2 regions of the Planococcus sp. TJ-307 genome follow, and region 2 is predicted to be linked to the other one. Evidence: predicted binding sites of a transcription regulator. Region 2 holds the regulator's gene; the other holds the start of a gene.
What was found. The regulator NrdR, encoded in region 2, represses ribonucleotide reductase genes. The targets are predictions, from matches to a motif close to AACACNATATATNGTGTT.
Positions count from the first base shown of each region.

Region 1 (3,421 bases), 210 kb from region 2:
CGTTTGACGGAATCTGAGAGCATGACATCCTTCCGGTCGACGATGGCGTGTTCCCCGAAGTTGCGACGATGCACACCGTCTTCTGTGTCGACAAGATACGTAATATTGTTCATCAGCACCTGGCGCAATAATGCATTCATGGCTGTCAGGAAGGCAAAAGCCGAATCAACTGTTTTGGCAAAACAATGAAACTCCGGCCAGCTGTTGTCGGAAGCTGTGTAGAAAGGCACTTGGGCAATAGCAACATCGTGCTCTGGGAAATAAATCAGTTTGTTCTCAAAGCTTTCCTGGATTTTCAAATTGCCGCTGTACAAGTCGTCGGGTGCGTTGGCAATTTTTCCGAACGGACGGGCTTCATAAATAAAAGACAGCACTTCGTAAGAGAGCAATCGCTTTTCCATCATGTCGATCAGATGGCTGTTTAATTGCTCAATGGGTTCTGTTATATCAATGTGCATCCAGGAGCCAGCAGAACGGCCATCAAGCATGTTCAGGATGCTTTGGGAGACAATGGCAAGATCCGAATAATGCGGGAGCGTTTCCCGGATGTTCGCTTGATGTGGAAAAAGTAGGTCAGGTTTCATTGAGCTTCCTCTTTTCAAATGGAATAGGATGAAAAACGCCCTTCCAAAATGTGGAAGGGCGTTTAGTGTTCAGGCTTTCGATTTTATTTTTCCGGTCCATTGCTTGAACCCGCCTTGCAGCTGGAACAATTGATCGTAGCCTTTTTTCTGTAGGAAAATGGCGACGCGTCCACTGCGTGCACCGTTCTGGTCATACAAGTAAACGGGTTTGTCCGAACGAATTTCCTTATAGCGTTGGCGCAATTGTGATTGTGGAATATTGCGTGCTCCTAAAATATGGCCGGCCGCAAAATCTTTTGGCTCGCGTACATCAATCAATTGAGCTCTGCGGTAACCTTCGATAAATTGTTCCTGCGTCAAGTTAGTGACCGCTTTCTTCATGCGGAAATACATAATCACCGCGTAAATGATGATTGCCACAACAATGGCAATCGTGATGTATAAAAATTCCAATGTTCTTGCCCCTTTCTAATCTTCTTTTATTATAAGAGAAGAGATGACGGATATTCAATGCCAATGTTACACTAATTAGCGGAAATAGGAGGCGATCTTGTGAAATATCCAAAATGGAATTTTGTAAATTCAGGTGCGAACAGCCCTTCTTTCAATATGGCCCTCGATGAAGCCTTGCTGACATGGCATAGCGAGGGGCTTATTCCGCCGGTTATCCGTTTTTATAGCTGGCAGCCGGCTGCGCTGTCGATCGGTTATTTTCAAAAAGTAGAAAAAGAAATTGATATGGAAGCCGTCAACCGGCTTGGCCTGGGATTTGTCCGAAGGCCAACAGGAGGCAGAGGCGTTCTCCATGAACATGAACTTACATACAGCATTATTGTTAGTGAAGACCATCCGGATATGCCAGAAACGGTCACGGCAGCGTACCGGGTATTAAGCGAGGGCTTATTGGAAGGCTTTAAAAACCTCGGACTGGATGCTTATTTTTCTGTTCCAGATACAGATGCCAAGCGTGCTGATTTGAAAAATCCCAAATCAGCCGTTTGTTTTGATGCACCGAGCTGGTATGAAATGGTTGTTGAAGGAAAAAAAGTAGCGGGCAGTGCACAAACGCGCCAAAAAGGCGTGATTTTGCAGCATGGTGCAATTCTACTTGATTTGGATGTTGAGAAGCTGTTGTCTGTTTTCAAATTTTCGAGCGAAGAGGCGAAAGAGCGGATGCGCAGCAAAATTCCCGAAAAAGCGGTCTCGATCAATTCAATTCGCAAGGAGCCGGCCACTATAGAAGAATGCATTCGTGCATTTAAAGAAGGATTTGAACAGGCATTGTCCATCGAGTTGGAACCGTATACGCTGTCAGAACAACAGTTCGCAGATGTCAAGGCTTTAGAAGAAAAAAAATACGCCAATGCCGAATGGAATTTCCGTGTTTGAGTGTCTTTTGGCTCATTTTATTGATTTCCAAAGCCGGAAACCTTGCCATATATAGCTTTTAAAAGTGGCGAAGTTTTGAAGCAGAAAATTGTTATTGAAAAGGCGTTTCAACATATAGTATGATGGGAATTAAATTAGTACTACATATAGTATTTATGTACGTATATAACACAAAGGAGGAATTGTCAATGGTTTCCGCCACACAATCCCAGTACTCATTAAATTCAAAAGCATTAAACGAAGATATTAAAACGTTTCCGCAAGTGCACGCCGTTACTCCGGATATGAACTTGACGCATAAAGGGGTATCTCGCCTTGTTATGATTGACCGGTATTCATTCAAGGATACAGAGAAAAAAACCTTGAAAGCTGGCGATTTTGTTGTATTGACTGTCAAAGAAGATCCGAAATTCCCAGCCCGCGGTCTTGGCTACATTGTTTCCATCGATCAGCAAACCAATAAAGCACAAGTTTGGATCGAGGAAGATTACAGAAGTGCAATCGACAACCCGAAGGAACAGGAAGCAGGCATTGTCAATCGCCCGATCGACGTGATTGAAAAGCCGCTTGAAGTGTTCTACGAGCAGATTGCCAAACGCAATGCAACAGGCCTTGCTTCTGTAGAAAAAACTTCTGAAAAACGCCAGGAATGGTTTGAAAAATTTTATCAGCAATTGGTCGGATTAAAATTCATTCCGGCCGGCCGTGTGCTTTACGGAGCAGGCGCTGACACGGATGTCACGTATTTCAATTGCTACGTAATGCCGTTTGTTGCAGACTCACGCGAAGGCATTTCCGATCACCGCAAGCAGGTCATGGAAATCATGAGCCGCGGAGGCGGAGTTGGCACCAACGGTTCAACTCTTCGTCCGCGCAACACATTGGCTCGTGGAGTCAACGGCAAATCGTCAGGATCGGTATCTTGGCTGGATGACATTGCCAAGTTGACTCATCTTGTCGAACAAGGCGGTTCACGCCGCGGTGCGCAAATGATCATGCTGGCAGACTGGCATCCGGATATTGCCGAATTTATCATCTCCAAAATGCAGAATCCACGCATCCTGCGCTATTTGATTGAAAACACACAAGACGAAACGATCAAGAAATTAGCTCATGACAAATTAAAATTCAAACCGTTAACAGAACAGGAAGATGCCATGTATCAAGGCATCCTAAACTACCGTGCAATTCCTGGAATGGGCGGATTCAACGAAAAAATTATGCGTGACGCTGAAGCAAAACTTCGAGATGGCGGAACTTATTCGGTTCATAACGAAGAATTTTTGACAGGTGCCAACATTTCAGTCACGTTGACGAGCGATTTCATGACGGCGGTTGAAAACGACGAAGATTTCGATTTGCGCTTCCCAGCAGTGGAATCTTATTCGAAAGAAGAAATGGCCATCTACAATGAACAATGGCAGGAAGTCGGCGATGTTCGTGAGTGG
Region 1 covers NZ_JBZDOJ010000002.1:696,418-699,838, reverse strand. Annotated here, with positions in the region: gene AC4EHK_RS09820 (AAA family ATPase) at 1-584, opposite strand, end outside; gene AC4EHK_RS09815 (rhodanese-like domain-containing protein) at 654-1,037, opposite strand; gene AC4EHK_RS09810 (lipoate--protein ligase family protein) at 1,137-1,973, shown strand; gene AC4EHK_RS09805 (vitamin B12-dependent ribonucleotide reductase) at 2,162-3,421, shown strand, end outside.
Region 1: the regulator NrdR is predicted to act here: its motif matches at 2,110-2,127, upstream of AC4EHK_RS09805 (vitamin B12-dependent ribonucleotide reductase).

Region 2 (3,421 bases):
AAACCCTTGCGCATTTGATTAAGTATGACACAAATCACGGAACCTTTGCGGGTGACGTATCTTCAGAAGAAGATGCATTAATTGTGAACGGGAAACGAGTTCAGTTAGTAAGCGAACGAGATCCATTAAATTTGCCATGGAGAGAAATGGGCATTGATATTGTCATCGAAGCAACAGGGAAGTTCAATTCTCGCGACAAAGCGGCTTTGCATTTAGAAGCAGGTGCAAAAAAAGTCATATTGACAGCACCTGGAAAAAAAGAAGACATCACTATTGTGATGGGTGTAAATGAAGACCAGTTGGATATTGACAAGCATGACATCATTTCCAATGCCAGCTGCACAACAAATTGCTTGGCGCCAGTCGTGAAAGTGCTGCATGACAAATTTGGCATTGAAAACGGCTTGATGACGACTATACATTCGTATACAAATGATCAGCAAAATTTGGACAATCCGCACAAAGACCTTCGTCGTGCACGCTCATGTGCCCAATCCATCATTCCGACATCGACGGGTGCTGCGAAAGCGCTATCATTAGTAATTCCTGAATTGCAGGGCAAACTGCACGGCATGGCTTTGCGTGTGCCAACGCCGAATGTCTCGCTAGTTGACTTGGTTGTTGATTTGGAATCAGATGTAACAATTGCAGAAGTCAATCAGGCATTCGAGGAAGCTTCAAGAGATGGGCTGGAAGGAATCTTAAGCTTGACGATGGAGCCGCTTGTGTCTGTGGATTTTAACAGCAATCCGCAATCTGCTATAGTTGATGGATTATCGACCATGGTAATTGGCAAACGCAAAGTAAAAGTTCTGGCTTGGTACGATAACGAATGGGGATATTCGGCCCGCGTAATTGATTTAACGAAAAAGGTTGCAAATGCTTTAATACTGGTGTCCAAATAAGGCTACACACCCCGTTTCTCTACTTTTTATTGGAGAAACGGGTTTTTTTATGGAAAATTTATTGAAAAAATTTCAAGATTAATAAGATATTATTATTGCATTTACAATAAATACGTTTTATACTATGAATCGTAGTTGAAAAACAGCTACCACTTCTGAATTTCCATCATGTATTTCGGAATTAGGAGCGTAAGATTTTTTATTCACATGACTGCTTAAAGGGTTAGGACCTCTTTGGACTAACTTTCCCCCGTGGTAGTCAACTTTGAATATTTTGCGCAAAAAACAAAATGATATCAAAGGGGGAAAACGAACCATGGAAACAATGGGACGTCACGTAATTGCAGAACTTTGGCAGTGTGATTTTGACAAATTAAACGATATGGATTTTATCGAACAAACTTTTGTTGATGCAGCACTCAAATCTGGAGCTGAAGTAAGAGAGGTCGCTTTTCATAAATTCGCACCACAAGGTGTCAGCGGAGTTGTGATTATTTCAGAATCTCACTTAACGATTCACAGTTTCCCAGAACACGGCTACGCCAGTGTAGATGTTTACACTTGCGGCGACTTAGATCCAACAGTAGCAGCGAAGTATATCGCAGAAGCGCTCGGGTCAACCTCAAGCGAACTTGTCGAAATTCCGCGCGGTATGGGTCCAGTCAGTGTTGGAAAATCCAAAGTTTCAGTAACAGCATAATCCATTTAACAAAAAACACGAAAGCAGGGGATAAAATCCTCTGCTTTTTCTATTTTCCCAATGAATTTTTGTTATACTAGATACACTAGATAGAGAAGTTAGGGAGATGTCGAAATGAAATGTCCAGCTTGCCAACATAACGGCACACGTGTTGTCGATTCGCGGCCTATAGATGAAATGAAATCAATCAGAAGGCGCAGAGAATGTGAATCGTGTGGATATCGCTTTACCACTTTTGAGAAAGTGGAAGAGATGCCGCTGATTGTCGTCAAAAAAGACGGCTCACGTGAAGAGTTCAGCCGTGAAAAAGTTTTGCGTGGCTTGATTCGTGCATGCGAAAAGCGGCCGGTTTCTCTTGAAGCATTGGAAGAAGTGGTTTTTACCATCGAGAAAGACCTTCGCCGGGCAGGCAATCCAGAAGTGAAATCTGAAGAAGTCGGAGAGCTGGTGATGAACCGGTTGGCAGCAATTGATGAAGTGGCTTATGTCCGTTTTGCTTCTGTTTATCGCCAGTTTAAAGACATCACGGTGTTTATCGACGAGCTGAAGGATTTGCTGAACAAAAGTCCGGAAGACAAGAAAATCGACTAAGGCGGTGACTTATGACTGCATATTACAAAGAATTGCAGCCTGCCGATTCCTATCGAATCCGTCTGCCTTATCCATTTTCGAATTATGACCGTCAGCTGCTGACGCTGCTCTATCAGCCGATGATTGGAGCGGAAGCCACCGCGCTTTATTTAACGCTATGGGCTGAAGGAGAAGCATCTGGTGATGAGTCGACCCATTACACATTAATGAACACGTTGGGAAATCCCATTTCGAAAATTTTTGAAGCGAGAATTCAATTGGAAGCGATTGGGCTGCTAAAGACTTACCGAAAAAACAAGGACAACCGCTGTTTTATCTATGAACTTTGTCCGCCTTTGGATCCGAAAACTTTTTTTATGGATCCATTGCTGTCAATGTTCCTGTTCAGCAAAATTGGAGAACCGTCGTATCGCCGAGTTCGAGATCGCTTTCTGATCCAGTCAGAAATTCCGTCTGATTTTGAAGAAGTATCACGCACGTTCACCGATATTTTTCAGCCGGTTCATGCGAAAGCCGGATATCCATCCGGCAAGCAGGATTTACAGGAACGGAAAAGGGGAGCTTATGAAGCAGATGCGGAATTCGATTTTGCTTTGCTTCGCCAGGGGCTTTCAGAACAGCTGGTGCCGAAGCGCGTACTGACAGCTACCATTAAAGATTTTATTTCCAAACTGGCTTACCTTTACAGTTGGGGACCTTTGGAAATGCAAAAAGTAATCTTGTTGGCCATTGAAGACGATTATAATTTGACAGTAGAAGGCTTGAAAAAATCAGCTTCTGAATACTATAAGCTAACAGTTTCTACTACAGCGCCTCAGCTTGTCCAAGTGCACAAGGAAGCTCCCAAGCTAACCGAAGAAGCACCGAAAACCAAGCAAGATGAACTATTGGTCTATTTGGAGACGGCACCACCGATTCAAGTACTGCGTGACATTGCGGATGGCAATGAACCGCTGCCTGCCGATGTCCAGCTCGCCAACCAATTGGTCGTTACCCATGGCATGAAGCCAGCTGTTGTGAATGTTTTGTTGCAATATGTCCTGTTGCGCACTGACATGAAGCTGACAAAAGCGTATGTCGAAAAAATTGCGTCTCACTGGCTACGTAAAAATGTCACGACTGCCAAAGAAGCAATGGAGCTGGCGCGTGTCGAACATACCCAATACATGAAGTGGAAGTCAGAAGGTTCGCCTACAACTGTGGCCAAACCATTTACCGGCAACGG
Region 2 covers NZ_JBZDOJ010000002.1:903,067-906,487, reverse strand. Annotated here, with positions in the region: gene AC4EHK_RS10875 (glyceraldehyde-3-phosphate dehydrogenase) at 1-905, shown strand, start outside; gene speD (adenosylmethionine decarboxylase) at 1,222-1,605, shown strand; gene nrdR (transcriptional regulator NrdR) at 1,720-2,196, shown strand; gene AC4EHK_RS10860 (replication initiation and membrane attachment family protein) at 2,208-3,421, shown strand, end outside.